Regions from separate parts of the Pseudacidovorax sp. DMC4 genome, predicted to be linked through region 3. Evidence: predicted binding sites of a transcription regulator. Region 3 holds the regulator's gene; each other region holds the start of a gene.
What was found. Region 3 encodes sigma-54, which starts transcription at its own class of promoters, with help from an activator protein. Its sites were predicted from a motif close to TGGCANGNAANCTGCTTT; they were not measured.

Region 1 (7,424 bases), on a different contig from region 3:
AGCCGGCCGCTGCGGGCTCGTGCGGCCACGCAGTTCGTCGAAGTGGCCCGGCTCCGCCGCGGGCGCCAAGGCGGCCGCGAAGGCGGCTGGTGTTTCCAGCCCCTGGGCGTCGAAGAGAGAGTCGTTCAGCGGATCCACAGCCGGCGGATTGTCACATCGGATTCACAGAGGACCGGCGGGCGCCCGAGGGCGGCCCGCTGACCGTGATCGATTGCACGACGGCCCGGCGTGGCGCAGAGCCGCGGCGCACGCCAGGGGCGGCCGCACCGGCCGCCCGCGGGCCAGGCCGCGGCCCCGGCGATCACCGCCGCAGGTCCAGCGTGAACGGGAACTCGCGGCTGCCCACCACCTCGATGTTGGCCGGCGGCGTGCGCAGCATGCCGGGCGTGTGGCCCATGCGCGAGAAGCGCGCCAGGCGCCGGCTTTCGGCCTCGTAGGCATTGACCGGGAAGGTGGTGTAGTTGCGTCCGCCCGGGTGGGCGACGTGGTACTGGCAGCCACCCAGCGAGCGCTTCATCCAGGTGTCGACGATGTCGAAGGTCAGCGGCGCATGCGGATGGATGGTCGGGTGCAGCGACGAAGGCGGGTTCCAGGCCTTGTAGCGCACGCCGGCCACGTACTCGCCGGCCACGCCGGTGGGCTGCAGCGGCAGCACCTTGCCATTGACCGTGACGGCATAGCGGCTCTGGTTGAGGCCGGTGACGCGCACCTCCACCCGCTCCAGCGAGGAATCGACATAGCGCACGGTGCCGCCGGGCGCGCCCTGTTCGCCCATCACGTGCCAGGGCTCCAGCGCGTTGCGCAGCGACAGCTCCACACCCATGGCCTGCACCTCGCCGACCAGCGGGAAGCGGAACTCGAAATGCGGCGCGAACCATTCGGCTTCGAAGGGGAAGCCCGCCTGGCGCATCTCGGCGATCACGTCGTCGAAGTCCATCTTGACGAAGGTCGGCAACAGGAAGCGGTCGTGCAGCTCGGTGCCCCAGCGGGTGGCCGGCGCCTGGTAGGGCGTGTCCCAGAAGCGGGCGATGAGGGCGCGCAGCAGCAGTTGCTGCACGATGCTCATGCGGGCGTGGGGCGGCATCTCGAAGGCGCGCAACTCGAGCAGGCCCAGGCGGCCGGTCGGGCCGTCGGGCGAGTAGAGCTTGTCGATGCAGAACTCGCTGCGGTGCGTGTTGCCGGTGACGTCGATCAGGATGTTGCGCAGCGTGCGGTCCACCAGCCAGGGCGGCATGCCCTGACCGTAGAGCTCGCGGTTGCGCACGATCTCCTTGATGGCGATCTCCAGCTCGTAGAGCTGGTCGTTGCGGGCCTCGTCCACGCGCGGCGCCTGGCTGGTCGGGCCGATGAACATGCCCGAGAACAGGTACGACAGCGAGGGATGGTTGTGCCAGTACAGCACCAGGCTGGCCAGCAGTTCGGGCCGGCGCAGGAAGGGGCTGTCGGCCGGCGTGGCGCCGCCCAGCACGAAGTGGTTGCCGCCGCCGGTGCCGGTGTGGCGGCCGTCGGTCATGAACTTCTCGGCCGTCAGGCGCGTCTGGAAGGCCGCGTCGTAGAGGAACTCGGTGTGCTGCACCAGCTCGCCCCAGTTGTGCGCGGGGTGGATGTTGACCTCGATCACGCCCGGGTCGGGCGTGACCTGCAGCATCTTGAGGCGCGCATCGCGCGGCGGCGGGTAGCCTTCGAGCACGATCTGCATGCCCAGCTCTTGGGCCGTGGCTTCGACCGCGGAGAGCAGGTCGAGGTAGTCCTCCAGGAAGGCCAGGGGCGGCATGAAGACGTAGAGCACGCCCGAGGCCTGGCCCACCTTCTCGGCGGCCGGGCCGTTGGCGCGGCGCGGGTCGCGCGCTTCCACGCACAGGGCCGTGCGCGTGATCCAGTGCGCCGACTCGCCGCGGCTCGGGAAGCGCACGTTGGCGCCGTCCGCCACATGGCGCGCGCTGCCGTCGCCGGGGGCCACGTCCCCGCCGGTGGCACCGGTCGCACTCGGCGGTTGCAGGCGCACCGTGGCACTGGCGCTGCGCGGTGCGCCTTGCACATAGGCAACGTCACCGGCTGCGGCGCCCATGCCACCCTGTCCCCAGGCTTCGGCATAGCGGGCCCGCAGTTCGGCGGCCGGGGGCAGCGCGGCCTGCGGCGCATGCGGATCGCGGTCGATCAGGTAGGGGAAGTCGCCCTTGGCCGCCCAGGGCTGCGAATCCAGCGGCAGGCGGTAGCCCATGGGCGAATCGCCCGGGATCAGGTACATGCGGTCGTCGCGTAGGAACCAGGGGCCGGTCTTCCAGCCGGCACCGGCCAGGGACGGGTTGTCCGTCGCGTTGGAGGAGGGCTCCAGCGGCAGCACGTAGCCGATCACGGCATCGAGCTTCTGCGTGAACACGCGGCGCAGGCGGGCGCGCTCCAGCTCATCATCCAGGTTGGACTCGAAGGGGTCGACGTTGACCGGCAGCCGGCGCTCGCGCCAGAGGTAGTAGTAGACGTCCTCGTAGCCGGCCTGGATGAAGCGCTCCGACAAACCCAGCTTGCCGGCCAAGGTGCGGGTGAAGCGCTCGGCGTCGGCGCTGGTGTAGTGGGCGGGCTTGCGTTCGTCGGCGAAGAGGGCGGGGTTGTGCCAGATCGGCTGGCCGTCGGCGCGCCAGAAGATCGACAGTGCCCAGCGCGGCAACTGCTCGCCTGGGTACCACTTGCCCTGGCCGAAATGCAGGAAGCCGCCGTGGCCGTATTCGGCGCGCAGGCGGTCCACCAGTTCGGTCGCATAGCCGCGCTTGGTGGGGCCGAGGGCGTCGGTGTTCCATTCGGCGGCGTCACGGTCGCTGGTGGCCACGTAGGTGGGCTCGCCGCCCATGGTCAGGCGCACGTCGCCAGCGGCCAGGCGGGCATCGACCGCCTCGCCCAGGGCCAGCACCTCGGCCCACTGGTCGTCGGTGTAGGGCTTGGTGACGCGCGGCGATTCGTAGATGCGGCTGACGACCATCTCGTGGTCGAACTCGACCTCGGCCTCGTCCACCAGGCCCTCGATGGGCGCGGCGCTCGACGGGTTGGGCGTGCAGGCCAGCGGGATGTGGCCTTCGCCGGCCAGCAGGCCGGAGGTGGCGTCCAGGCCAATCCAGCCGGCGCCGGGCAGGTAGACCTCGCACCAGGCATGCAGGTCGGTGAAGTCGACTTCGGTGCCGCTCGGGCCGTCGAGCGACTTGACGTCGGGCGTGAGCTGGATCAGGTAGCCCGACACGAAGCGCGCCGCCAGGCCCATGTGGCGCAGCAACTGCACCAGCAGCCAGCCGGAATCGCGGCAGGAGCCGCTGGCTTTCTCGAGCGTCTCTTCCGGCGTCTGCACGCCGGGCTCCATGCGGATGAGGTACTTGACGTCCTGCTGCACCTGCTGGTTGAGCTGGACCAGGAAGTCGATGGTGCGCTTCTCGCTGCGATCGATCTTCTCGAGGTAGGCCGCCACCAGCGGCGTGGCCGGCTCCGTCACCAGGTAGGGCGCCAGTTCCTCGGCCTGCGCCTTCGAGTACTTGAAGGGCACCGTCTCCGCGTGCGGCTCGAGGAAGAAGTCGAAGGGGTTGTAGACCGCCATCTCGACCACGAGGTCGACCGTGACGGTGAACTCGGTCGTCTTCTTCGGGAAGACCAGCCGCGCCTGGTAGTTGGCGAAGGGATCCTGCTGCCAGTTGATGAAGTGCTCGGCCGGCTCGACGCGCAGCGAGTACGAGATCACGTTGCTGCGACAGTGCGGCGCAGGGCGCAGCCGCACGACCTGCGGGCCCAGTTGGACGGGCCGGTCGTACTTGTAGCGTGTGACGTGGTGGAGGGCGGCGTGGATCGACATGGGACTCGGTGGTTTGGGCTTATTCTGGTGACGGCGCGCGTGCAGCAATGACGGGCCCGAGGGCGCATGCTAGCCGAGAAGCAAGCAAGGACTGCGCCATCGGCCCTCCCCATGCGGCGGGCCCTTCAGGGAGAGAAACAGGCTTGAACACAGGCAGGGTGGCGGTGCACGCACGAGGGTGCCTGCGCGCCGTGACGGGGTCATGGCGGGGCAGGGGATGGCCGGGTCTGATGGCGGGGCTGGCCGGCGCCATCGTCGGCATCGCGCTGCAGCTGCGGCAGCCCGCGCTCTGGCCGGTCGGGCCCTATGCCGTGGCGGCGCTGGTGGGGCTGGCGGCCTGGCTGCTCTCTGGCCTCCTGCCTGTGCAGCGCCATCGCGCCGGCCTGCTGCTGGCGCTGGTGGCCGGCTTGGCGGTGGGATTCGCCCAGACGGGCTGGCGTGCCGTTGATCGCCTGGCCGGGGCGCTGGCGCCGGCCCTCGAAGGCCGCGATCTCATCCTCCAGGGGCGCGTGACGGGCATGCCGCAGCGGCGCGATGGCGGCCTGCGCTTCGAGTTCACGACCGAGGGCGAGGCGCCGCTGCCGGGTCGGCTGATCCTGTTCTGGCCGGACGCCGTCGCGTCGCCCGCGCCGTTGCATGTGGGCGAGGGTTGGCGGTTGCCGGTACGGCTGCGTGCACCGCACGGCACGCTCAATCCGCACGGTTTCGACTACGAGCTCTGGCTGTTCGAGCAGGACATCCAGGCGACCGGCTCGGTACGACCTGCGCCGGCTCCCCTGCGACTGCAGACGCCCTCGTGGTGGGAGTTGCCGCTCGAGCGTGCCCGTGAGGCCGTGCGCGACCGCATCCTCGAACGCACGGGCGGCAGCAGCGCGGGCCGGGTGGTGGCGGCGCTGGTCACCGGCGACCAGTCGGCCATCGCGCCGGCCGACTGGACCGTTTTCCGCCTGACGGGCGTCGCCCACCTGATGAGCATCTCGGGCCTGCACGTGACCATGTTCGCCTGGCTGGCGGCGGCCGTGGTCGGCTGGCTCTGGCGGCTCAGCCCGCGATTGATGCTGCGCTGGCCGGCCCAGCATGCCGGTCTGGCCGGCGGCGTGCTGCTGGCGGCCCTCTACGCGGCCTTCAGCGGCTGGGGGCTGCCTTCGCAGCGCACGGTGTGGATGCTCGCGCTGGCCGTGCTGCTGCGGCTGTCGGCCCGGCGCTGGCCCTGGCCGGTGGCATGGCTGGTGGTCTTCGCGCTGGTGGTGGCCATCGATCCGTGGGGGCTCATGCAGGCGGGCTTCTGGCTCAGCTTCGTCGCGGTCGCCGTGCTGTTCGCCACCGATGCGGGGCCGGCCGTGGGCCCGCAGGGGCGGGGTGCGGCATTGCGGCGCCTGCTGCGCGAGCAGGGCGTGGTGACCGTCGCGCTGGCGCCGTTGGGGCTGATGCTGTTCCAGCAGGTCTCGGTGGTGGGCCTGGCGGCCAACCTCCTCGCGATTCCAGCCGTCACGCTGGTCGTGACCCCGCTGGCCATGGCAGGCATCGCCGTGCCGGCCTGCTGGGATCTGGCGGCACTGGCGGTGGAGGCGCTGCGCAGTGCGTTGGCCTGGGCGGCCACGCTGCCTGGCGCGACCTTCAGTGCGGCCGCACCGCCGCTGTGGGCGGCGGCCGCGGGCGTGCTCGGCGGCATGCTGCTGGTCATGCCCGGCCCCTGGCGCTGGCGGCTGCTCGGCTTGCCGCTGGCGCTGCCGGTGCTGCTGTGGAAGGCCGAGCCCGTGACGCCCGGCGACTTCGAGGTGCTGGCGGCCGACGTGGGGCAGGGCAGTGCGATCGTCGTGCGCACGGCGGGCCATGTGCTGCTGTTCGACGCAGGCCCGCGCTATGGCCCGCGCAGCGATGCCGGCGAGCGGGTGCTGGTGCCGCTGTTGCGCGCCCTGGGCCTGCGGCTGGACCGGCTCCTGCTGAGTCACCGCGACACCGACCACACCGGCGGCGCCGAGTCCGTGCGCGCCGCCCAGCCGGCGGTGGCCGACTTCGGCGCTCCTTGCGCACGCGGCCTGCGCTGGCGCTGGGAAGGCGTCGATTTCGAGGTGCTGCACCCCGCGCCCGAGGCCGCCCAGCCGCTGGCCCAGCGCAATGCCGATTCCTGCGTGCTGCGCATCGACAACGGCCGCGCCAGCGCCCTGCTGACCGGCGACGTCGAGCAGGCGCAGGAACTGCAACTCGTGCAGGAAAGGGGCGACAGTCTTCGCACCGACCTGCTGATCGTGGCCCACCACGGCAGCCGCAGCTCGTCCAGTTTGCCCTGGCTGCGTGCCGTGCGGCCACGCGTGGCCGTCGCCCAGAACGGCTGGCGCAATCCCTTCGGCCACCCGGCGCCCGAGGTGCGGGCACGCTACCTGTCCGAGGGCATCCCCTTCTTCGAATCCGCGCGCTGCGGGGCGGCCCATTGGCGCAGCACCGAGCCGGATGCCGTCCGCTGCGAGCGGGTGCATGCAGCCCTGTACTGGCACCACCGACCGCCGCCGCCCGAAGGTCAAGAATGAAAACTTTTGCGCACGGTGGGGCCGGGAGATGGCCTTGAACTTGCTAAGCTATGGCTCAAGGAGATTGGTCGTTCCATGCACAAGTTCGATGAAATGTATGAGCGGCTCCCCTACGAAGGGGCCGCGATCCGACAGCACTACCAGCGATACGACCAATGGCTCGCGAAGCAACCCCCCGAGGTGATGCGTTCGCGCCGTGAAGAGGCGGAGATGATCTTCCGCCGGGTCGGCATCACCTTTGCCGTGTACGGCGCCAAGGACGAGGATGGCTCGGGCACCGAGCGCCTCATCCCCTTCGACCTGTTGCCGCGGATCATCCCGGCCGACGAGTGGGCGTCGATGGAGAAGGGGCTGGTGCAGCGCGTGACGGCACTCAACCGCTTCATCCACGACATCTACCACGACCAGGAGATCGTCAAGGCCGGCATCGTGCCGGCCGAGCAGATCCAGGGCAATGCCCAGTTCCGCCCCGAGATGATGGGCGTGAACGTGCCCAACAACATCTATTCCAACATCTCCGGCATCGACATCGTCCGCGCGCCCGACAGCGCCGGCAAGGGCGAGTACTACGTGCTGGAAGACAACCTGCGGGTGCCCAGCGGCGTGAGCTACATGCTCGAGAACCGCAAGATGATGATGCGGCTCTTTCCGGAGCTGTTCGCGCAGAACCGCGTGGCGCCCGTCGCCCACTATCCCGACCTGCTGCTCGAGACGCTGCGCGCCAGCGCGCCGCCGGCCACGGCCGAGCCCACGGTGGTGGTGCTCACGCCCGGCATGTACAACAGCGCCTACTTCGAGCATGCCTTCCTGGCCCAGCAGATGGGCGTGGAACTGGTCGAGGGCCAGGATCTGTTCGTCAAGGACGACTTCGTCTACATGCGCACCACGCGCGGCCCGCGCCGCGTCGACGTGATCTACCGCCGCGTGGACGACGACTTCCTCGACCCCGAGGTGTTCCGCCCCAATTCGACGCTGGGCTGCGCCGGCCTGATGCGCGCCTACAAGGCGGGCAACGTGGTCATCTGCAATGCGGTGGGCACGGGCATCGCCGACGACAAGTCCATCTA
Region 2 (7,424 bases), on a different contig from region 3:
TTGCGGTAGTGCACGTAGTCGCGGTCCTCGGCCAGTTCCACGCGATTGCGAGGGCGGGGCAGGTCCACCGCCAGCACTTCGCCGATGGTGGCGGCAGGGCCGTTGGTCATCATCACGATCTTGTCGGACAGCAGCACGGCTTCGTCCACGTCGTGCGTGACCATCACCACGGTGCTGTGCGTCTTCTGCACGATGGCCAGCAGCTCGTCCTGCAGCTTGGCGCGGGTCAGGGCGTCGAGGGCGCCGAAGGGCTCGTCCATCAGCAGCACCTTGGGCTCCATGGCCAGGGCGCGGGCGATGCCCACGCGCTGCTTCATGCCGCCGGAGATCTCGCCGGGGCGCTTGTGCGCGGCATGTGCCAGGCTGACCAGGGCCAGCGCGTCGGTGGTGCGCTGGCGCAACTGCGCCTTCGACTCGCTGCCGCCGAAAACACGCTCCACGCCCAGGTAGATGTTCTCGAAGCAGGTCAGCCAGGGCAGCAGCGAATGGTTCTGGAACACCACCGCGCGCTCGGGGCCGGGGCCGGCGATCTCCTTGTTGGCGCACAGCAGCGCGCCCTGCGTGGGCCGGGTGAGGCCGGCGATGAGGTTCAGCAGCGTGCTCTTGCCGCAGCCGGAGTGGCCGATCAGCGCCACGAACTCGCCCTTGGCCACCGTGAGGTCGATGTTCTGCAGCGCGACGAAGCGGCCCTTGGGCGTCTTGAAGGCCTGCTCGACGCCCTGGATCTGGATGAACCTGGCATCGGCAGCGGAGTTGGAAACGGCGGTGTTCACGACTTGACCTCTTCGAAGGTGAATGCGGTGGCGAGCTTGACCAGGGCCATCTCCAGCAGCAGGCCCACGATGCCGATCACGAAGATGGCGATGATGATGTTCTTGACGTTGAGGTTGTTCCACTCGTCCCAGACCCAGAAGCCGATGCCCACGCCGCCGGTCAGCATCTCGGCCGCCACGATCACCAGCCAGGCGGTGCCCACGGCCAGGCGCACGCCGGTGAGCATGTAGGGCAGCACGGCGGGGAAGAGGATGCGGGTGAGGATCTTCCATTCCGACAGGTCCAGCACGCGGGCCACGTTCATGTAGTCCTGCGGCACGCGCTGCACGCCCACGGCGGTGTTGATGACCATCGGCCAGATCGAGCAGATGAAGATGGTCCAGATGGCGGCCGGGTTGGCGCCCTTGAAGACCAGCAGGCCGATGGGCAGCCAGGCCAGCGGCGACACCGGGCGCAGCAGGCTGATCAGCGGGTTGAACATGCGCGCCAGGAACACCGAGCGGCCGACGGCGAAGCCCGCCGGAATGCCGACCAGCGCCGCCAGGCCGAAGCCCACCGCCACGCGCTGCAGCGAAGCCAGCACGTTCCAGCCCACGCCCTGGTCGTTGGGGCCGTTGCTGTAGAAGGGGGCGGCGAAGACCTGCACCGCCTGCTTCCAGGTCTCGGCCGGGCCCGGAAAGCTGCCGCCGCTGCGCGCGGCCACCAGCTCCCACACCAGCAGCAGCAGGCCAAAGCCCAGCAGCGGCGGGACGATGCGCAGCCACAAGCCGCTGAAGTCGCGCGAGGCACGCGCCGCCTTGGCCGGCTGGGCGGGCGCCGCCGGCACATCGGGCGCAGACACCACGGTCAGCGGCTTGGCCGGCACATGCACGGACGGGGACGGGGCCGCGATGTCGGCCTCGCGCGGAAGATGGAAGACGGCGGCAACCATGGTGATGGGCTCCTGGTGGATGGAGGGTGCGGCCTCAGGCGCGGACCTTGAACGAATCGGCGTACTTGGCCGGCTCCTTGCCGTCCCACACCACGCCGTCGATGAGCTTGCTGCTGCGCATCGGGCTGGCGGGCACCGGCGTCTTGGTGGCGGCGGCGGCCTGCTTGTAGATGTCGATGCGGTTGATCTCGGTGGCCACCTTCAGGTAGTCCGGATGCTCCTTGAGCAGGCCCCAGCGCTTGTGCTGGGTGAGGAACCACATGCCGTCGGACAGGTATGGGAAGTTCACCGCGCCGTCGTTGTAGAACTTCATGTAGTTCGGGTCGTCCCAGGTCTTGCCCAGGCCGTTCTGGTAGCGGCCCAGGATGCGCTGGTTGATGGCGTCCACGCTGGTGTTGACGTAGCTCTTCTCGGCGATGGTCTCGGCCATCTTGTTCTTGTTCGAGAGGCCGCCGTCGATCCACTTGCCGGCCTCCAGGATGGCGGCCGTCACGGCGCGGGCCGTGTTGGGGTACTTCTTGACGAAGTCGGCCGAGGTGCCCAGCACCTTCTCGGGGTGGTCCTTCCAGATGTCCTGCGTGGTCACGGCGGTGATGCCGATGCCGTCCATGATGGCCCGGTGGCCCCAGGGCTCGCCCACACAGAAGCCGTCCATGTTGCCCACGCGCATGTTGGCCACCATCTGCGGCGGCGGCACCACGATGGACTTGGCGTCCTTCATCGGGTTGATGCCGTTGGCCGCCAGCCAGTAGTACAGCCACATGGCATGGGTGCCGGTGGGGAAGGTCTGGGCGAAGGTGTATTCGCGCTTGTCGGTGGCCATCAGCTTGGCGAGCGAAGCGCCGTCCACCGCGCCCTTGTCGGCCAGCTTTTTCGACAGCGTGATGGCCTGGCCGTTGTTGTTGAGGGTCATGAGCACGGCCATGTCCTTCTTGGGGCCGCCGATGCCGAGGTGCACGCCGTAGATCAGGCCGTAGAGCACGTGGGCGAAGTCCAGATCGCCATTGACCAGCTTGTCGCGCACGCCGGCCCAACTGGCTTCCTTGCTGGGGACGATCTTCACGCCGTACTTCTTGTCGATGCCCAGCACCGAGGCCATGACGACGCTCGCGCAATCGGTCAGCGGGATGAAGCCGATCTTGACCTCCTCCTTCTCGGGTTTGTCAGAGCCCTGGGCCCAGACGCAGGCGCGCAGGGCAGGATCGATGGTCAGGGCGCTGGCAGCGGCGGCCTGCAGCACGCGGCGGCGGCTCAGCGGGGCGGGGCGGTTGGCGTCGGTCATGGGCAGACTCCGGGGCAAGAAGGGCGGCGAAGGGGAAAAACAAAAAGGCGTCCTCGCCGCGCCGGCTCCATCGCATGCGGTGCATGCCATGGAGCCAGCGGGAGAGGACGCCTTTGTCCTGTGTCCGGCCTGCCTTGCCCGCCTTTGGGCGCCGCCTGCCGGACGACCGTTTCCGGTCTGTGGTCAGGACTACGCAAGCGGTGTGCCAGGATGGGCTGATGGGCGGTCCAAGGTGGCTTCGTCAGAGGGAGAAGGGCCGGACAGGGCTTGCCGAGCCCACTGCTGCAGGCGTCCCCGGGCGACCGTCATGCGCCACGGACGTGCGCCGCGGATTGCTGCTGTGCACCAAAAGCAGCTGTGGTGCGGGCGTCAGCGCCGGTTCTGTGTCAACCTGGGGCGCGGCTGCGCAGGGGCCCGGCTCAGCGCGGGGCGCTGCCGCCCAGCGGCAGGAAGTCGGCCATGGCCAGCACCGACTCCGCCACATCCACCAGGCGGCGGTTCTGGTTCATGGCGGTCTGGCGCAGCATCTTGTGCGCCTCTTCCTCGCTGAGCTGGCGGTGGGCCATCAGCAGGCCCTTGGCGCGCTCGACCACCTTGCGCTCGTTGAGCGAGGCGCGCACGGTCTGCAGTTCGTCGTTCATGGCCTGCAGGCGGCGCGACTGCTCCTGCACCATCTGCAGCACCGAACGCTCGAGGTTGCGACCGTAGCCGGTGGCGGGCGCTTCGGCGGTCTCGGCCGTGGCGTCGGCGAAGAAATCGCCGGGCGTCACGGCCTTGGCCTGCAGCGCCTCGTAGCGTTGCAGCTCGGCGCTGGCCTGCTCGATCTTCCGGCCGCACAGGGCGCGCAGCTCGCGCGCCAGGCCGTCCTCGATGGCCTGCATGGCGTCGATGCGGCGGGTGCAGCCCTCGAACCACAGCGGGCTGAGGTTGGCGTCCAGCACCGTGCCGGCGGGCGAGGTGCAGCCGATGCGGCGCAGGCGTTCCAGTTCGGCCAACTGGGTGGGTGCCTGGCTGGCCTGCCACTGGGCGCGCAGCGTCTCGTCGCTGAACTCGCAGAACAGGCCGAAGCAGCGCTCCTGCGATTCGATCAGGTGCAGCCACTGCTGGCGCTGGGCATCGTCGTTGCCGCCGCGCAGGAAGGCGGCGGCGCCAAAGGCGCGCTCCTGGCCGGCGAATTCCTTGCCCTGCATGAAATTGAACATGGCGACCAGCCAGCGAGAGATGTCCGGGTCGGTGGCGCCATCGGCCGCCTCGAACACCACCGCCAGCAGGCCGGCGATCAGCTTCACGAAGGCGGCGGTGGAGACGTCCGGCCCGATCGACAGCGCCTCGATGCGCGCGCGCAGGGCAGGCAGGGCGTCCAGCCCCTGCAGCACATAGGCAACCCGGGGAAAGAGGCGCGAGCCGCCCGCCAGCCGCCGCGGGTCGTCCACCAGCGGATCGAGGGCGGCGCGGACCTGCTGTTCCTTCGCGCGGCAATCGGCCATCTGTGCGGCCCGCTCGGCGGCGAAGCGCTGGCCGCCCGAGCCCAGGAAGACATTGGTGATGCCGCGCTCGCGCTGCAGGGCATGCACCAGCCGGCCCAGGGTGCCCACCAGCTCGCTGGTGCGGGCGAGCTGGTCGAGCTCGTCGATCTCGCAACGGCGGGCGGCGATCAGGAAGCCAAGGCTGGTCGTCATGGGTGAGGCGGCAATGAAGCAGGAAAACGCGGGGGCGAGAGCATGCCGCAAATTCCATGCCCCTCGGCCTGCAACCCCGCTGGCTCGCCGGCCTTGCACGCCGGGCCGGCGCAGGGGCATGGGGTTGCCGCCCGGCCCCGCGCGGGAGCGCCGCCTACACTGCCGCGATGCGCATCCTGGGCATCGAATCCTCCTGCGACGAAACGGGCGTGGCCCTCGTCGAGACCCTGTCCGACGGCGGCGTGCCGCGCCTGGCCGCCCACGCCCTGCACAGCCAGATCGCCATGCACCAGGCCTATGGCGGCGTGGTGCCCGAGCTGGCCAGCCGCGACCACATCCGCCGCGTGCTGCCCCTGACCGAGGCCGTGCTGGCCGAAGCCGGCTGGACGCGCGCCGACATCGACGTCGTCGCCTTCACCCGCGGCCCCGGCCTGGCCGGCGCGCTGTTGGTGGGCGCGGGCGTGGCCTGTGCGCTGGGCGCGGCGCTGGGCCGGCCGGTGCTGGGCGTGCATCACCTGGAAGGGCATCTGCTCTCGCCCTTCCTCAGCGTCGATCCGCCGCAGTTTCCCTTCGTCGCGCTGCTGGTGTCCGGCGGCCACACGCAGCTGATGCGGGTGGAAGGCGTCGGGCGCTACGAGCTGCTGGGCGAAACCATCGACGACGCTGCCGGCGAGGCCTTCGACAAAAGCGCCAAGCTGATGGGCCTGCCTTATCCGGGCGGGCCCTGGCTGTCGAAACTGGCGGAGGGCGGCGATGCGCAGGCCTTCAAGCTGCCACGGCCGCTGCTGCACAGCGGCGACCTGGATTTTTCCTTCGCCGGCCTCAAGACGGCGGTGCTCACGCAGACCAAGAAGCTGGGTGCCGAACTGGAAGCCCGCAAGGCCGACCTGGCCGCCTCGACCCAGGCGGCCATCGTCGAGGTGCTCGTGCGCAAGTCGTTCGCGGCGCTGGAGCGTACTGGCCTCAAGCGCCTGGTGGTGGCCGGTGGCGTCGGTGCCAACCGGCTGCTGCGCGAGCAGCTGAATGCCGCCTGTGCCAGGCGCAAGGTGCGCGTGCACTACCCGGAGCTGGCGCTGTGCACCGACAACGGCGCCATGATCGCGCTGGCCGCGGCCATGCGCATCCAGTCCGGCCTGTCGCAGCCGGAGGCGCGCTACGCCTTCGACGTCAAGCCGCGCTGGCCGCTGGATGCGCTGGCCGAGGCGGCGCCACCGTCGCCGACGGCCTGAGCACGCTCGATCCGCGCACCAGCAGCTCGCCTTCGAGCACGATGCGCCGCGGCGGCCGGCCGGGTTCGGCCATGCGCTGCAGCAGCAGTTCGGCCGCGGTCCGGCCGATGTCGGCGGTGGGCTGGGCCATCACGGTGACGGCCGGCTCGGGCAGGGTGGTCCAGTCGTTGTTGTCGAAGCCGGCGATGGCCACGTCCTCGGGCATGGCCAGGCTGGCCTCGCGCACCGCCTTCCAGGCCCCTAATAGAAGAAGGCCGTTGGTGGCCAGCAATGCGTCCGGGCGCTCGGCCTGGGCCAGCAGCGTGGCGGCGGCCGCCTGGCCTTCGGCCGCCAGGGGGCGCAGGGCCACCACCTGCGGCTGCAGGCCGGCCTCGCGCATGGCGGCCTCGTAGCCGGCCTGGCGCTCGCGGCCGGTGCTGCTGCGCGAGCCTGCCAGCAGCGCGATGCGGCGGCAGCCCTGCGCGATCAGGTGCTCGGTCAGGCGACGGGCGGCAGGGGCGTTGTCCAGCAGCACCAGGTCGCTGGGCGTGCTGCCTTCGGGCGCCCGGTCGACCATCACCACGGGAAAGGGGTGCTGCCCCGCGCGGAATCGCCGCGTCAGCTCCAGCGTGGGCGAGAGGATCACGCCGCTGGCCTGCTCGTCTGCCATCAGCTCCAGGTAGGACTGTTCCTTGGCCGGGTCTTCGTCGCTGTTGCACAGGATCAGGCGCAGGCCGTGGCGGTAGGCGATGTCTTCCACCGCCCGGCTGATCTCGGTGAAGAAGGGGTTGCGGATGTCCGAGACGATCAGCCCGATGAGCGAGGCCCGCTGCTGCCGCAGCCGCCGCGCGGCCAGGTTGGGCCGGTAGCCCAGCTCGTCGATGGCCTGCTGCACGCGCTGGCGCAGGTCGGGTCGCACCGCCTCGGGGTGGCTCAGCACCCGCGAGACGGTGGTGGTGGAGGCGCCGGCGCGTTCGGCGACGTCCTTGATGCTGGCGCTCTGGCGATGCGGCAGGGGCTGCGTCATGGGTGAAGGCTGAAATCGATACCAGGATTCTGCATTCCGAGGACGGCGAGGCGATGAAGGTTCTATCGCCTGAATCTCGGTGTTTACCCTGATTTTTGAGACATATCAGCGGGTTTTGGTGGACAGCCGGGCGCCCGTTTCGATAATTCCATCATTGGTATCGATTCCAAAACTTTCAGGAGACGGTATGGATCTTCCCGTGCAAGTCCAACTCGCCGCCACGGTCGCCGACCGTGAGGCTGCCATCCGCGCCGCCGGCGCCCTGCTGGTCCAGGCCGGCTTCTGCGACCCCGCCTATGCCGACAGCCTGCTGCGTCGCGAGCAGGTCGCCACCACCTACATGGGCCGCGGCCTCGCCGTGCCGCACGGCATGGTGGAAGACAAGGGCCTGGTGCGCCGCACCGGCCTGGCCGTGGTGCAGATTCCGGGCGGCGTCGCCTGGGACGCCCCCGACCACCGCGTGCAGCTCGTGGTGGCGGTGGCCGCCGCCTCCGACCAGCACATCGCCGTGCTGCGCCGCCTG
Region 3 (7,424 bases):
GACGACCGCGAATTCACCGCCAACGGCGACGTCAACGACACCGAGAACATCCGCCAGTTCGCCGTCGCCTACCTGCGCAACGAGCAGGACAAGGACCTGCAGGCCTTCAAGCTGCGCTTCGACCAGTACTACCTGGAGTCCAGCCTGTACACCAGCGGCCGGGTCGAGGCGACGGTGAACAAGCTGATCGAGGCCGGCAAGACCTACGAGCAGGACGGCGCCCTGTGGCTGCGCTCCACCGACTACGGCGACGACAAGGACCGGGTCATGCGCAAGAAGGATGGCACATACACCTATTTCGTGCCCGACGTCGCCTATCACATCGCCAAGTGGGAGCGCGGCTTCCACAAGGTGGTCAACATCCAGGGCACCGACCACCACGGCACCATCGCCCGGGTGCGCGCCGGCCTGCAGGCGGCGGGTGTCGGCATTCCCGAGGGCTACCCCGACTACGTGCTGCACACCATGGTGCGCGTGGTGCGCGGCGGCCAGGAGGTCAAGATCAGCAAGCGCGCCGGCAGCTACGTCACGCTGCGCGACCTGATCGAATGGACCAGCACCGACGCCGTGCGCTTCTTCCTGCTCAGCCGCAAGCCCGACACCGAATACACCTTCGACGTCGACCTGGCCGTGGCTCAGAACAACGACAACCCGGTCTTCTACGTGCAGTACGCCCATGCGCGCATCTGCTCGGTGCTGGACAGGGAAGGCGTGGACGCCGCGGCGCTCAAGGGCACCGAACTGGCGCCGCTGGCCACCGAGGCCGCCCAGCCGCTGATGCTGCTGCTGGCCAAATACCCTGAGATGCTGGCCGCCGCCGCGCGCGACTTCGCGCCGCACGACGTCACCTTCTACCTGCGCGAACTGGCCGCGGCGTACCACAGCTATTACGACGCCGAGCGCATCCTGGTGGACGACGTGCCCACCAAGCGCGCCCGCCTGGCGCTGGTCGCCGCCTGCGCGCAGGTGCTGGCCAACGGCCTGTCGGTGCTGGGCGTCAGCGCGCCGCGCAAGATGTGAGAGCCCGCACAATCCCACCCCGGCGCGCCGGTGGCGCTGCAGCAGCAAGGCAATCCATGAGATCCAGACAACAGGGCAATTTCGCCATCGGCCTCATCGTCGGGCTCGTGCTCGGCCTGGGCGTGGCGCTCGGCGTGGCGGTGTACGTCACCAAGGTGCCGATCCCGTTCATGACCAAGACCCAGCCCCGCGCCGCCGAGCAGGACGAGGCCGAGGCCCGCAAGAACCGCGACTGGGACCCCAATTCGCCGCTGTATGGCAAGCAGCCGTCCAAGCCGCCGGCCACGCCGGGTGCGCCGGCCGGCGGCAATCCGCCCGTGACCACCGCCCCGCCGGTGCCGGCCATCGCCGCCCAGCCTGGCACCCCGCCCCAGGCCGCCACGCCGCCGACGGCCGTCACGCCGGCCATGCCGCGCGCGCCGCAGGCAGCCAATCCGCCGCCCTCGGCCGATCCGCTGGGCGACCTGGCCCGCGCGCGCGCCGGCCTGCCCGCCAGCGGCGGCGATGCGGCGTCCGACCCCTTCGTGTACTTCGTGCAGGCGGGTGCCTTCCGCACCAGCGACGACGCCGAGGCCCAGCGCGCCAAGCTCTCGCTGATGGGCGTGGAGGTGCGCGTCACCGAGCGTGAGCAGGCCGGCCGTCCCGTCTTCCGGGTGCGCGCGGGTCCGTACAGCAAGAAGGACGACGCTGACCGGCTGAAGGAACGACTGGACGGCGCCGGCTTCGACGCCGCCCTGGTGCGCGTCCAGCGCTGAGTGCCTTGCCCTGTTGCCGTCGGGCGCGGCAGATCGCCGGAACTCGCTGCCGCCCGACGTGCTCTGTGTCTGCATCCCTGTTGGAGAAATCGCTTGAAACGTCGTGACTTTTCGCTGGCCGCCGCGGCCGTGACGCTGGCCCCCCTGGCCCCCCTGGCGGCCCATGCCCAGACCCCCGCCTCCGCCTTCAAGGCCGGCAAGGACTACGTGACGCTGGGCAAGCCGGCCCCGGTCGATGCGCCGGCCGGCAAGGTCGAGGTGGCCGAGTTCTTCTCGTACAACTGCCCACACTGCGCTGCCTTCGAGCCCAAGCTCGAACCCTGGATCAAGAAGCTGCAGCCCTACGTGGCCTTCCGCCGCATCCCGGTGCCCTTCGTGGGCAACGACGTCGAGACCAAGCAGAAGCTCTACTACACGCTCGAGGCCATGGGCAAGGTCGACGAGTTCCAGATGAAGATCTTCCAGGCCATCCACGTCGACCGCCAACGCATCTTCGGCGACGCCGCCGTGATCGAGTGGGCCGGCAAGCAGCCTGGCCTGGACGCCAAGAAGTTCGAGGAAACCTTCAAGTCCTTCGGCGTCGCCGGCAAGGCCAAGCGTGCCAGCCAGATGACCGAGGCCTACCAGGTGGCCGGCGTGCCCGCCTTCGGGGTGGCCGGCCGCTACTATGTGGACGGCGACTTGGCCGGTTCGCTCGACCGCGCCCTGCAGATCGTGGAGGCCCTGGCGGCCGAATCGCGCAAGGGCTGAGCCGACGCCCCGCCCCAGCGCCCCGGCCCGCTTCGGCGGGCCTTTTCATTGCGGGTGTGCCGCGCGCCCTGCCGACGGTGCGCGCTACCGGAATGCAAGCGCGGGACATTCACCGCGGCCGCCGGTTTGAGACAAAGCCGGGCCTACAATCAAGAGCAAGTTCCGTGCCTTTATGACCCATCCCTCGCACTCCACGATCTCCCTTCCCTGGCGCCGCCTCGGCCGTGCCATGGTCCTCGTGGCCGCGCTGGGCCTGGCCGCCGCGGCCCAGGCCGAGAAGGCCGACCGCAACCAGCCGATGAACATCGAGGCCGACTCGCTGCGCTATGACGACCTGAAGCAGACCAGCATCTTCACGGGTCGGGTGGTGGTCACCAAGGGCACGCTGCTCATCCGCGGCACCCGCGTCGAGGTCCGGCAGGACCCGGAGGGCTACCAGTACGGCGTGGTCACCGCCGACCCGGGCCAGCGCGGCTACTTCAAGCAGCGCCGCGATGGCGGCAACGACGAGTGGATCGAGGGCGAGGGCGAGGTCATCGAGTACGACGGCCGCGCCGACACCGTCAAGTTCATCCGTCGCGCCGTCATGCGCCGGCTGACCGGCACCACCGTCACCGACGAGACCTCCGGCCCGCTGATCACCTACAACCAGACCAACGACACCTTCACCGTCAATGGCGCCCCGCCGCCGCCGGGCGGCACCCAGCAGCCGGGCGGCCGCGTGCGGGCCATCCTGTCGCCGCGCAGCACCGAGCCCACGCAGGTGCCGGCCCCCGGCCCGCGCACCGGCGCGCCGCTGCGCCAGAGCGGCTCGCTGTCGGGCCAGAACGGGGGCAGCCGGTGAGCGTCGCGGTGCCGGCGGGCGGCAGCCGGCTGCAGGCGCGTGGCCTGCAGAAGAGCTACGGCAGCCGCAAGGTGGTCAAGAACGTCTCGCTCGACGTGCAGAAGGGCGAGGTCGTCGGCCTGCTGGGCCCCAACGGCGCCGGCAAGACCACGTCCTTCTACATGATCGTCGGCCTGGTGCGGGCCGATGCTGGCCAGATCAGCATCGACGGCGAGGCCGTGGAGCACATGCCCATCCACCGCCGGGCGCGCATGGGCCTGTCGTACCTGCCGCAGGAGGCGTCGATCTTCCGCAAGCTGACGGTGCAGGAGAACGTGCGCGCCGTACTCGAACTGCAGGAAGAAGCCGATGCCCGCGGCCGCATGGCGCCCCTCTCGCGCGATCGCATCGAGCAGCGCCTGTCCGAGCTGCTGGCCGACCTGCGCGTCGACCACCTGCGCGACTCACCCGCCCTGGCCCTGTCGGGCGGCGAGCGGCGCCGGGTGGAGATCGCCCGTGCGCTGGCCACGCAGCCGCGCTTCATCCTGCTGGACGAGCCCTTCGCCGGCATCGACCCCATCGCCGTGATCGAGATCCAGCGGATCATCAGCTTCCTCAAGGAGCGCGGCATCGGCGTGCTGATTACCGACCACAACGTGCGCGAGACGCTGGGCATCTGCGACCACGCCTTCATCATCAGCGACGGCCAGGTGCTGGCGCAGGGCACGCCCTCCGAGATCGTCGACAACGCCGAGGTGCGCCGCGTGTACCTGGGCGAACACTTCCGGATGTAGCCAGGGTGCCTGTTTCCGCGTTCCGTCCTACCGGCATCTCTCCTGTGCTGCCCATGGTTGCGCAATCCGTGGGAGGCCGGCCATGAAGCAGGGCCTGTCGCTGCGCGTCTCGCAGCATCTGGCGCTCACGCCCCAGCTGCAGCAGTCGATCCGGCTGCTGCAGCTCTCGACGCTGGAGCTGAGCCAGGAGGTCGAGCAGATGCTCGACGACAACCCCTTCCTGGAGCGTCTGACCGAGGAGGCGCCGCGCGAGGAGTTCGGCCTGGAGGCGGCCGACGCCCCGGTGCCCCGCGACGAGCGCGAGGACGGCACCGACTACGCCGCGACGGCCAGCGCCAGCAGCACGTCGAGCAGCAGCAGCGACACCGCCGTGGCAGAGGCCGACGCGCCCGCCACCGAGAGCGTCGACGCCGAGCCCGACTGGGACGGCGACGGCACCGTGGAGTTCTCGCCCGACGACAGCGAATGGGGCGGCGACGCCCCGGCGCGCAACAACAGCAGCAGCCAGGACGACGACGAGCGCGCCGACGCCACCGAGCTGGCGCGCAGCCAGGAGTCGCTGCAGGCCCACCTGCACCGCCAGGCGCTGTCGCTGCGCCTCACGCCCGAGGACTCGGCCGCGCTGCGCTTCCTGATCGAATCGCTCAACGACGACGGCTACCTGGAGGATTCGCTCCCGGCCCTGGCCTCGGCCCTGGCCGGCGACGACAACGACGAGTTCGACGAGTTGATCCACCACTTCCAGGTGGCGCTGGGCCTGCTGCAGAGCCTGGACCCGCTGGGCGTGGGCGCGCGCGACCTGGGCGAATGCCTGGCCATCCAGCTGCGCGCCGGCGCCGACGCGGACGACAGCGACGAGGAAGACCAGGTCCGCAAGGTCGCCCTGGCCATCTGCAAGCAGCCCATGGACCTTCTGGCCAAGCGCGACTTCAAGCGCCTGGCCGTGCTCACCCGCAGCAACGAGGACCTGGTGCGCCAGGCGTCGCAACTGATCGCGCGGCTGGAGCCCAAGCCCGGGCGGCGCTTCGTCGATGTGGAGCGGCACGTGATCGTGCCCGACGTCATCGTCACCCGCAGCGGGCGCGGCAGCAACATCAAGTTCCGCGTGCAGCTCAACCCCGACGTGATGCCGCGGCTGCGCGTGCACGACATCTATGCCGGCGCGCTCAAGTCGCACAAGGGCGAGGGCAGCCAGGCCCTGAGCCAGCGGTTGCAGGAGGCGCGCTGGTTCATCAAGAACATCCAGCAGCGCTTCGACACCATCCTGCGCGTGTCCAACGCCATCGTGGAGCGGCAGAAGAACTTCTTCATCCACGGCGAGCTGGCCATGCGCCCGCTGGTGCTGCGCGAGATCGCCGACGAACTGGGCCTGCACGAGTCGACCATCAGCCGGGTGACCACTGCCAAGTACATGTCCACGCCCTTCGGCACGGTGGAGCTGAAGTATTTCTTCGGCTCGGCCCTGGGCACCGAGACGGGCGGCAATGCGTCCAGCACGGCCGTGCGGGCGCTGATCAAGCAGTTCGTGGGCTCGGAGAACGTCAAGAAGCCGCTGTCGGACAGCCAGATCTCGGACATGCTCAAGGAGCAGGGCATCGAATGCGCCCGCCGCACGGTGGCCAAGTACCGTGAGGCGCTGCGCATCGCGCCGGCCAACCTGCGCAAGGCGCTTTAAAGAGCCGCCGCGTTCCTGGCCCGTGCGCGGGCCGGGGCTTCCGATCGGCGTGCCGGCGAATCGCGGTGGCCGGCCACCTCATTTTTTCGGACGACGAAGCCGTGAACGAACTGATCCTTTTCCTGCCCTGCGCCGCCGGCGTGGAAGACCTCCTGGCCGCCGAGGTGCATGCCATCACCGGCCGCAGCGGCGACGACCTGCGGGTGCTGCGCGGCGGTGTGCGGGTGATGGGCGCCTGGCGCGACGTGCAGGCGCTCAACCTCAAGAGCCGGCTGGCGCAGCGGGTGCTGGTGCAGCTGGCGCACCGGCCCTATCGCAGCGAGGCCGACCTGTACGAAGCCGCCTCGGGCATCGCCTGGGAGATGTGGTTCCAGCCGCGCCAGACCTTCAAGGTCGAGCTCACGGCGCAGGGCAGCCCGCTCCAGAGCCTCAACTTCGCCACGCTCAAGATCAAGGACGCCATCGCCGACCGCTTCCGCGCCCGCGCCGGCGGCGTGCGGCCCAGCGTGGAGACGCGCTTTCCCGACGTGCGCGTCTTCGCCCACCTGACGGCCGAAGAGGTCACGCTCTACATCGACACCAGCGGCGAGCCGCTGTTCAAGCGCGGCTGGCGCGTGGACAAGGGCGACGCTCCGCTCAAGGAGACCCTGGCTGCGGCCATGCTGGCCGCCAGCGGCTGGTGGGATCCGGAGACCGGTGCCGTCTCCGACCAGCCGCTGTACGACCCCTGCTGCGGCAGCGGCACCATTCCCATCGAGGCCGCGCTCCTGGCCGCCGGCGTGCCGGCCGGTGCCTCGCGGCGCTTCGGCTTCGAGGCGCTGCTGCTGCACCGCGCCGAACTCTGGCGCGCGATGCGCGAGGAGGCGCTGGCTCCCGCCGACGCGCGCGCTGCGGGCTCGGTGCGGGTCTTTGGCAGCGACGTGTCGCACCGCATGGTCGACTTCGCGCAGCGCAATGCCGAGCGCGCCGGCGTGGCCGACCGGCTGCAACTGCGCGGCGGTGACGCGCTGCAGCGCATGCCCCCGGTCGAGGGCGGCGGCGTGATCCTGCTCAACCCGCCGTATGGCGAGCGCATCGCCGTGGGCGGCGTCGCCGGCGCCAACGCGGGGCGGCGCGGGCCGGGCGGGCGCGAGGTGGCGCAGACCGAATCGGGCGCCGACGGCGGCGATGACTTCTTCCCGCAACTGGCCACGCACTGGAAGCGCAATTTCGCGGGCTGGACGGCCTGGGTGCTCACGCCCGACATGAAGCTGCCGCAGCGCATGCGCCTGAAGGAGTCGCGCCGCGTGCCGATGTGGAACGGCCCCATCGAATGCCGGCTGCTGCGCTTCGACATGGTGGCGGGTTCGGCGCGCACGGCGCCAGCGGCATGACGCCGCGTCAGGGACGCGCGCGGTGAGCCGCATGGCGGCGGACATGGGCGGGCCGGTCTCGTCGGCTGCGGGCGGTGCCGAGGTGGATGCCGCTGCGCAACCCGAAGTGACCGCCGTGGTCATCGACACCAACATCGTGCTCGACCTCTTCGTCTTCGACGATGCTGCCGCCAGGCCGCTGCGTGCGGCGCTGGAGGCCGGCCAGCACCGGTGGCTGGCGACGGCCCCGATGCG
Region 4 (7,424 bases), on a different contig from region 3:
AACTGCTACCACGCCTATCCCGCGCACGCGGCCTTCGGCGGCTACAAGCAGTCGGGCATCGGCCGCGAGACGCACAAGATGATGCTCGACCACTACCAGCAGACCAAGAACCTGCTGGTCAGCTACAGCCAGCAGCCCTTGGGCTTCTTTTGACATGGGTCATCCTGCCCCGCCCGGGGCAGGCCTAAGGTGACACCTGTCCACGCGGACGCCCCGTCCGCGTTCCCGGCCGCCCGTCGCCCGTCTACCGGGCCGATGCGGGCGGCTTCTTCTCTTCTTGTTGTGGAAGGAATCGAGCATGTCCCAGAAGACCATGAAAGCCGCGGTGGTCCGCGCCTTCGGCCAGCCGCTGACCATCGAGGAAGTCCCAATCCCCACGCCCGCCGACGATCAGATCCTGGTCAAGATCGAGGCTTCCGGCGTGTGCCACACCGACCTGCATGCCGCTGAGGGCGACTGGCCGGTCAAACCCAATCCGCCCTTCATCCCGGGGCATGAAGGCGTGGGCTTCGTGGCCGCCATCGGCCGCAACGTCAAGCATGTGAAGGAAGGCGACCGCGTGGGCGTGCCCTGGCTGCATTCGGCCTGCGGCTGCTGCACCCACTGCCTGGGTGGCTGGGAGACGCTGTGCGAATCGCAGAGCAACACCGGCTATTCGGTCAACGGCGGCTTTGCCGACTACGCGCTGGCCGATCCCAACTACGTCGGCCACCTGCCGAAGGAGGTCGGCTTCGTGGAGATCGCGCCCGTGCTCTGCGCGGGCGTGACCGTCTACAAGGGCCTGAAGGTGACCGACACGCGCCCGGGCGACTGGGTGGTCATCTCCGGCATCGGCGGCCTGGGCCACATGGCGGTGCAGTACGCCCGCGCGATGGGCCTGAACGTGGCGGCCGTGGACGTGGACGACGACAAGCTGGCCCTGGCCCGCACGCTGGGCGCCACGGTCACCGTCAATGCCTTGACCACCGACCCGGCAGCCTACCTGCAGAAGGAGATCGGCGGCGCACACGGGGCACTGGTGACGGCCGTCTCGCCCAAGGCCTTCGAGCAGGCCCTGGGCATGGTGCGGCGCGGCGGCACCGTCTCGCTCAACGGCCTGCCGCCGGGCGACTTTCCGCTGCCCATCTTCGACATGGTGCTGCGCGGCGTGACGGTGCGCGGCTCCATCGTCGGCACCCGGCTGGACCTGCAGGAAGCGCTGGACTTTGCCGCGCGCGGCCAGGTGCATGCCACCGTGGCCACCGACAAGCTGGAGAACATCAATGACGTGTTCGCGCGCATGCACAAGGGCCAGATCCAGGGTCGCATCGTGCTCGACATGAACGCGTGATCCCCGCAGGCGCGCGGCGCCCCGACGCCGTGCGACTGCGGCCGATTCTTGATCAATCAATATTCGTAAATAAACACAAATTAATTGCTCGCGGAATTTGACCAAATTTCTGGCAGAAAATAAGCTCTTATCCATTCGCACCGATGGATGACGAATATCCCGCTGATATCCTGTTGAGCGCCGCTCCAAGAATCAGAAGCGGAATTTCAAAGGGAGTTGATCTGTCATGGATATTCGTCATTCGCGCCCACGCTCGCAGGGCTTCACCCTCATCGAGCTGATGATCGTCATTGCCGTCCTGGGCATCCTCGCGTCGATCGCCATTCCCCAATACACCGACTATTCCTCGCGCGCCCGCGCCGCGGCGGCATTGTCGGAATTGACGCCATTGAAAGGTTCGGTGGTCGCTTGTGCCACCGACCTGGGGACATTCACCGGCTGCAATGCCGGAACCAACGGAATTCCGTCGACTTTCACCGCCACCAAGAATGTCACCAGCAACTTCGGCATTACCAATGGCGTCATCACCGCCACGACCGGCGCCACCACCAAGGGGGGCGTGGCGCTCACGGTCACGCTGACGCCGAGCCAGGCCGACGGCGCTGCGAACCTGGTCTGGACCACCTCGGGCACCATCTGCAATGACACGCGCGGGCTGCGCGCGGGCCAAGGCGGCTGTGCCGACGCGGCCGCGACGCCTCCGGCATCGGGCGGCTGACGCCGGCGGTACCTCGGACCTTCGGTGGGCGCCTCTGGCGCCCTTTTCTTTTTGACCCGTGCCTACGCCACTGGCGTCGTGGGGGCAGCCGCCTCACCGACCGTGGCCGGCTGGCTCACGCGAGCCCGGAACTCCCGCGGCGAGCAGCCGCAGGTGCGCGCGAAGACCCGGCTGAAATGCGCCGGATCGTCGAAGCCCAAGGCCTCTCCCACGGCGGTCACGCTGGCCGTGGTGTAGGCCAGGTGGCGCCGGGCTTCGCGCATGCGCCGGGCGTCGACCAGACGGGAGATGGGCAGGCCCGTGGCAGCGCGGGCCACGCGGCTCAGATGGGTCGGCGTGACGGCCAGCGCGGCCGCGTAGTCGCTTACCCGCCAGCCAGAGGCGAAATGCCGTTCGAGCAAGGATTCGAAGCGCCGCAGCAGGCGCGATCCAGCCAAGTCCACCGCCTCGGCCTGCGCCACGCCCAGCGCCTGGGCCGCCAGACCGAGTACGGCGGTACCCAGGCCCCGCAGCACCAGGGCGCGCGCGGGATGCATGGGCGCCACGAAGGCCTCGGTGAGCGCGGCCAGCAGCGTGCCGAGCGTGGCTGTGCTGGCCTTGTCCACGGTCTGGGCCGAGGCGCGCGAGAGCAACGAACGCGCCTCGGGAATCGCAGCCAGTTGGGCGTCCACCAGTTCGTCCGGCAGGCTCACAACCCAACCCTGCGTGCCTGGAGAGAAGGCAAATGCGTGGACCTCGCCGGTCGGCACGTTCACCAGCGTGTGGCGGCCCAGCGGCGCCGGGCCGGCTTCCAGCCAGGCCGTGCCCTGCCCTTCCTGCAACCACAGCAGCTGGTGCAGCCGATGGTGGCGATGGCGGGCCAGTTCCCAGTCGTGCAGGACGGAGCGGGCGGCGATGGTCTCGCAGTGCAGCAGGTCGGGCAGGTCGCCCGCCTCGCCGAAGAGCGCATAGGAACGGATGGCGGGAGCCTTGGCGCCTGGAGCATGCATGATGTTCGAATCGTACAAGTCCGGACGCGTTCGATCCATTCCGGCGGGGGCGATGCAGCGCCAAGATTCGGACCAGCCGGCGAGGGCTGGCGACCGTTCCAACCAGGAGACTGCATCCATGAAAACCCAGGTCTGCATCATTGGCGGTGGCCCTTCCGGCCTGCTGCTGTCCCAACTGCTCGATCTCAAGGGCATCCGCAACGTGGTGCTCGAAAAGCACAGCCGCGACTACGTGCTGGCGCGCATCCGCGCTGGCGTGCTGGAGCATGGCTTTGCCGAGTTGATGCGCGAAGCCCAGTGCGGCGAACGCATGGACCGCGAGGGCGAGATCCACCACGGCTTCTTCATCTCCCACGACGGCCAGCTGGATCGCATCGACCTGCACAAGTATTCGGGCGGTCAGTCGGTGGTGGTCTATGGCCAGACCGAACTGACACGCGACCTGTACGAAGCGCGCGACCGCGCGAAGGGCCAGGTGGTGCATGACGCGCAGGACGTCCAGCCGCACGATCTGGACACCGACGCGCCCTGGGTCAGCTACCGCAAGGGCGACGACGTGATCCGCATCGACTGCGACTTCGTCATCGGTGCGGACGGTTTCCACGGCGTCAGCCGCAAGTCGATCCCGGCGGATGTGCTGCGCGAGTACGAGAAGGTCTACCCCTTCGGCTGGCTGGGCGTGCTCTCGCGCACCAAGCCCGTTTCGCCGGAGCTGATCTATGCGCGGCACGAGCGCGGCTTCGCGCTGTGCTCCATGCGCTCGCAGGTGCTGAGCCGCTATTACATTCAGGTTCCCCTCACCGACACGGTGGAGGCCTGGAGCGACGAGCTGTTCTGGGCCGAGTTGCAGCGTCGCCTGCCGGCCGAGGTGGCGGGCCGCCTGCAGACGGGGCCGTCCATCGAGAAGTCCATCGCCCCGCTGCGTTCCTTCGTGGCCGAGCCGATGCGCTGGGGCCGGCTCTTCCTGGCCGGCGACGCCGCCCACATCGTGCCGCCCACGGGCGCACGCGGCCTGAACACCGCCGCGTCCGACATCCACTACCTCTATCACGCGATGGTGGACCACTACCTCAAGGGCGACTCCAGCGGCCTCGACCAGTATTCGGCCAAGGCCCTGGCGCGCGTGTGGAAGGCGCAGCGCTTCTCGTGGTGGATGACGACGATGCTTCACACCTTCCCGCAGAACAGCGGCTACGACATCGCGCTGCAGCGCACGGAGCTGGACTACCTGCTCTCCTCGGAGCGCGCCAAGGGCGTACTGGCGGAGAACTACGTCGGCCTGCCTTTCTAGCGCGCAGCTTCGACGTCCGGCTTCACCCAGCTTGGTGCGCCGCGCGACCCACGGCGGGGCATCCAAGCCCGCCGCAAGCGCCAAGCCCCCGTCATCGGGGGCTTTTTCTTTGGCACGGAGCTTGCGTGAACTGAGCCGGAGCCCCGGCAATGCCGCCGTTGCGGCTCCAGCGCCCCCGCCAATGTCGGCGGAACCCCGCGCAAGCGGTGCCACTGTCGGCGCCTGCTGCACGGTTGTTCCCACACGATCTGCACCTCGCTCTGGCGGCGGCGCCTCGTCCGGCACTTCGGTGGCTGGCCAAGGCGATCCTCCCGCCCCCGCAGGGTGCGCGCAGGACCCCCTCATGAAAATCATCGTTGTTGGCCACGGCATGGTCGGCCACAAGTTCCTCGAAGAGCTCGCCAGCTCACCCCTCGCCGAGGCCGAAGTCACCGTGCTGTGCGAAGAGCCGCGGCCGGCCTACGACCGCGTGCACCTGTCCGAGTTCTTCAGCGGCAAGACGGCTGAGCAGCTGTCACTGGTCGAAGCCGGCTTCTTCGAGCGCAGCGGCTTCTCGTTGCGCCTGGGCACCCGCGCGGTGGCCATCGAGCGGCGCAACAACACGGTCACCACCGCCGATGGCGAAGTGCTGCCCTACGACAAGCTGGTGCTGGCCACCGGCTCGGTGCCCTTCGTGCCGCCGGTGCCGGGCCGCGAACGGCCACACTGCCATGTCTACCGCACCATCGAGGACCTGGAGGGCATGAAGGCCTCCGGCGCCAAGTCGAAGACCGGCGTGGTGGTGGGCGGCGGCCTGCTGGGCCTGGAATGCGCCAAGGCGCTGCGCGACCTCGGCCTGGAAACCCATGTCGTCGAGTTCGCCCCGCGACTGATGGCGGTGCAGGTGGACGAAGGCGGGGGCCGCGTGCTGCGCAGCAAGATCGAAGCGTTGGGCGTGCAGGTGCACACCGGCCGCAACACGGTGGAGATCACCGACGGCGCTACCGCCCGGCACCGCATGGTCTTTTCGGATGGCACCTGGCTGGAGACCGACATGATCGTGTTCTCTGCCGGCATCCGGCCACAGGACGCCCTCGCCCGCCAAAGCGCGCTGGCCGTCGGGCCGCGCGGCGGCGTCGCCGTGGACGCCCACTGCCGCAGCGCCGACCGAAACATCTACGCCATCGGCGAATGCGCCTCCTGGAACGAGCAGCTCTATGGCCTGGTCGCGCCCGGCTACGAGATGGCCCGCGTCGCCGCGCGCCATCTGGCCGGCGATGCCGAGGCCGCCTTCGCTGGTGCCGACATGAGCACCAAGCTCAAGCTGATGGGCGTGGACGTGGCCAGCATCGGCGATGCCCACGGTCGCACGCCGGGCGCGCGCAGCTTCCAGTACGTGGACGAGATCAAGCAGGTCTACAAGAAGATCGTGGTGAGCGCCGACGGCACCAAGCTGCTGGGCGCCGTGCTCGTGGGCAATGCCGACGAGTACGGCACGCTGCTGCAGATGGCGCTCAATGGCATCGCCCTGCCCGAATCGCCCGAGTTCCTGATCCTGCCCTCCAGCGAAGGCCAGGCCAAGCCGGGGCTGGGCGTAGACGCACTGCCGGACACGGCGCAGATCTGCTCCTGCAACAACGTGAGCAAGGGCCAGATCTGCGCCGCGGTGGGCGAAGGCGCCTGCACCATCGGCCAGCTCAAGGCCTGCACCAAGGCCGGCGCCACCTGCGGCGGCTGCGTGCCGCTGGTCACGCAGGTGATGAAGGCCGAGATGAGCCGCCGCGGCCTGGCCGTCAACAACCACCTGTGCGAACACTTCCCGCATTCGCGGCAGGAGCTGTACCACCTGGTGCGCGTGGGCGGCATCAAGACCTTCGACGAACTGCTGGCCAAGCACGGCAACGGCCTGGGCTGCGACATCTGCAAGCCGACGGCGGCCAGCATCCTGGCCTCGTGCTGGAACGACTTCGTGCTCAAGCCCGAGCTGGCCAAGCTGCAGGACAGCAACGACTACTTCCTGGGCAACATCCAGAAGGACGGCACCTATTCCGTCGTGCCGCGCATGCCCGGCGGCGAGGTCACGCCCGACGGCCTGATCGCCGTCGGCCAGGTGGCCAAGAAGTACGGCCTCTACACCAAGGTCACGGGCGGCGCGCGGGTCGACATGTTCGGCGCCCGGCTGGAGCAACTGCCCCTGATCTGGGAAGAACTGATCGCCGCCGGCTTCGAGAGCGGCCATGCCTACGGCAAGTCCCTGCGCACAGTGAAGAGCTGCGTGGGCAGCACCTGGTGCCGCTACGGCGTGCAGGATTCGGTGGGCCTGGCCGTCGAGCTGGAGAACCGCTACAAGGGCCTGCGCGCGCCGCACAAGATCAAGTTCGGCGTTTCCGGCTGCACCCGCGAATGCGCCGAGGCGCAGGGCAAGGACGTGGGTGTGATCGCCACCGACAAGGGCTGGAACCTCTACGTCTGCGGCAACGGCGGCATGAAGCCGCGCCATGCCGAACTGATCGCCAGCGACCTCTCCAAGCCGCAGCTCATCGCGCTCATCGACCGCTTCCTGATGTTCTACGTGCGCACGGCCGACCGGCTGCAGCGCACCAGCACCTGGCGCGACAACCTCGAAGGCGGGCTCGACTACCTGAAGAAGGTGCTGATCGAGGACAGCCTGGGCCTGGCCGCCGAGCTGGAGACGCAGATGCAGGCCGTGGTCGACACCTACCAGTGCGAGTGGAAGACCGCAGTGACCGACCCCGCCGTGCGCAGCCGCTTCCGCAGCTTCGTCAACAGCGAGCTGCCGGACGAGCGCATCGTCTTCGTGAAGGAGCGCGGGCAGATCCGCCCGGCCCGCGCCGAGGAGCGCACGGCCGATGCCGCGCCCGCCGCCCGGGAAGCGGACGCCACCGCCACCGAGGCCACGCCCGCCTGAGGAGCCCCGCCATGACCACGACCCTCACGCCCGCATGGACGGCCGTCTGCGCCGTCTCCGACATCCTGCCCGACACGGGCGTCTGCGCCCGCATCGACGACCGGCATGTCGCCATCTTCCGCATCGGCGACGACCGCTTCCATGCCATCGACAACATCGACCCGCAGTCGGGCGCCAGCGTGCTGTCG

Region 1: a site for sigma-54 is predicted at 3,911-3,928, ahead of ACT54X_RS07105 (transglutaminase family protein). Genes of this name have one in related genera too.
Region 2: a site for sigma-54 is predicted at 4,711-4,728, ahead of ACT54X_RS10400 (nitrate- and nitrite sensing domain-containing protein). Genes of this name have one in related genera too.
Region 4: a site for sigma-54 is predicted at 4,439-4,456, ahead of nirB (nitrite reductase large subunit NirB). Genes of this name have one in related genera too.

The regions. Positions count from the first base shown of each region.
Region 1 covers NZ_JBQUYR010000003.1:108,718-116,141, forward strand. The annotation lists gene ACT54X_RS07100 (circularly permuted type 2 ATP-grasp protein) at 1-138, opposite strand, end outside; gene ACT54X_RS07105 (transglutaminase family protein) at 302-3,829, opposite strand; gene ACT54X_RS07110 (DNA internalization-related competence protein ComEC/Rec2) at 4,060-6,357, shown strand; gene ACT54X_RS07115 (circularly permuted type 2 ATP-grasp protein) at 6,433-7,424, shown strand, end outside.
Region 2 covers NZ_JBQUYR010000004.1:355,536-362,959, forward strand. The annotation lists gene ACT54X_RS10385 (ABC transporter ATP-binding protein) at 1-773, opposite strand, end outside; gene ntrB (nitrate ABC transporter permease) at 770-1,705, opposite strand; gene ACT54X_RS10395 (CmpA/NrtA family ABC transporter substrate-binding protein) at 1,740-2,987, opposite strand; gene ACT54X_RS10400 (nitrate- and nitrite sensing domain-containing protein) at 3,407-4,666, opposite strand; gene tsaD (tRNA (adenosine(37)-N6)-threonylcarbamoyltransferase complex transferase subunit TsaD) at 4,834-5,895, shown strand; gene ACT54X_RS10410 (LacI family DNA-binding transcriptional regulator) at 5,834-6,901, opposite strand; gene ptsP (phosphoenolpyruvate--protein phosphotransferase) at 7,089-7,424, shown strand, end outside.
Region 3 covers NZ_JBQUYR010000006.1:265,343-272,766, reverse strand. The annotation lists gene argS (arginine--tRNA ligase) at 1-1,020, shown strand, start outside; gene ACT54X_RS13440 (SPOR domain-containing protein) at 1,077-1,775, shown strand; gene ACT54X_RS13435 (thiol:disulfide interchange protein DsbA/DsbL) at 1,869-2,525, shown strand; gene lptA (lipopolysaccharide transport periplasmic protein LptA) at 2,698-3,369, shown strand; gene lptB (LPS export ABC transporter ATP-binding protein) at 3,366-4,142, shown strand; gene ACT54X_RS13420 (RNA polymerase factor sigma-54) at 4,225-5,817, shown strand; gene ACT54X_RS13415 (THUMP domain-containing class I SAM-dependent RNA methyltransferase) at 5,919-7,190, shown strand; gene ACT54X_RS13410 (PIN domain-containing protein) at 7,222-7,424, shown strand, end outside.
Region 4 covers NZ_JBQUYR010000010.1:73,537-80,960, reverse strand. The annotation lists gene adh (aldehyde dehydrogenase) at 1-153, shown strand, start outside; gene adhP (alcohol dehydrogenase AdhP) at 299-1,330, shown strand; gene ACT54X_RS19125 (pilin) at 1,557-2,048, shown strand; gene ACT54X_RS19120 (helix-turn-helix domain-containing protein) at 2,111-3,037, opposite strand; gene pobA (4-hydroxybenzoate 3-monooxygenase) at 3,156-4,328, shown strand; gene nirB (nitrite reductase large subunit NirB) at 4,672-7,236, shown strand; gene nirD (nitrite reductase small subunit NirD) at 7,248-7,424, shown strand, end outside.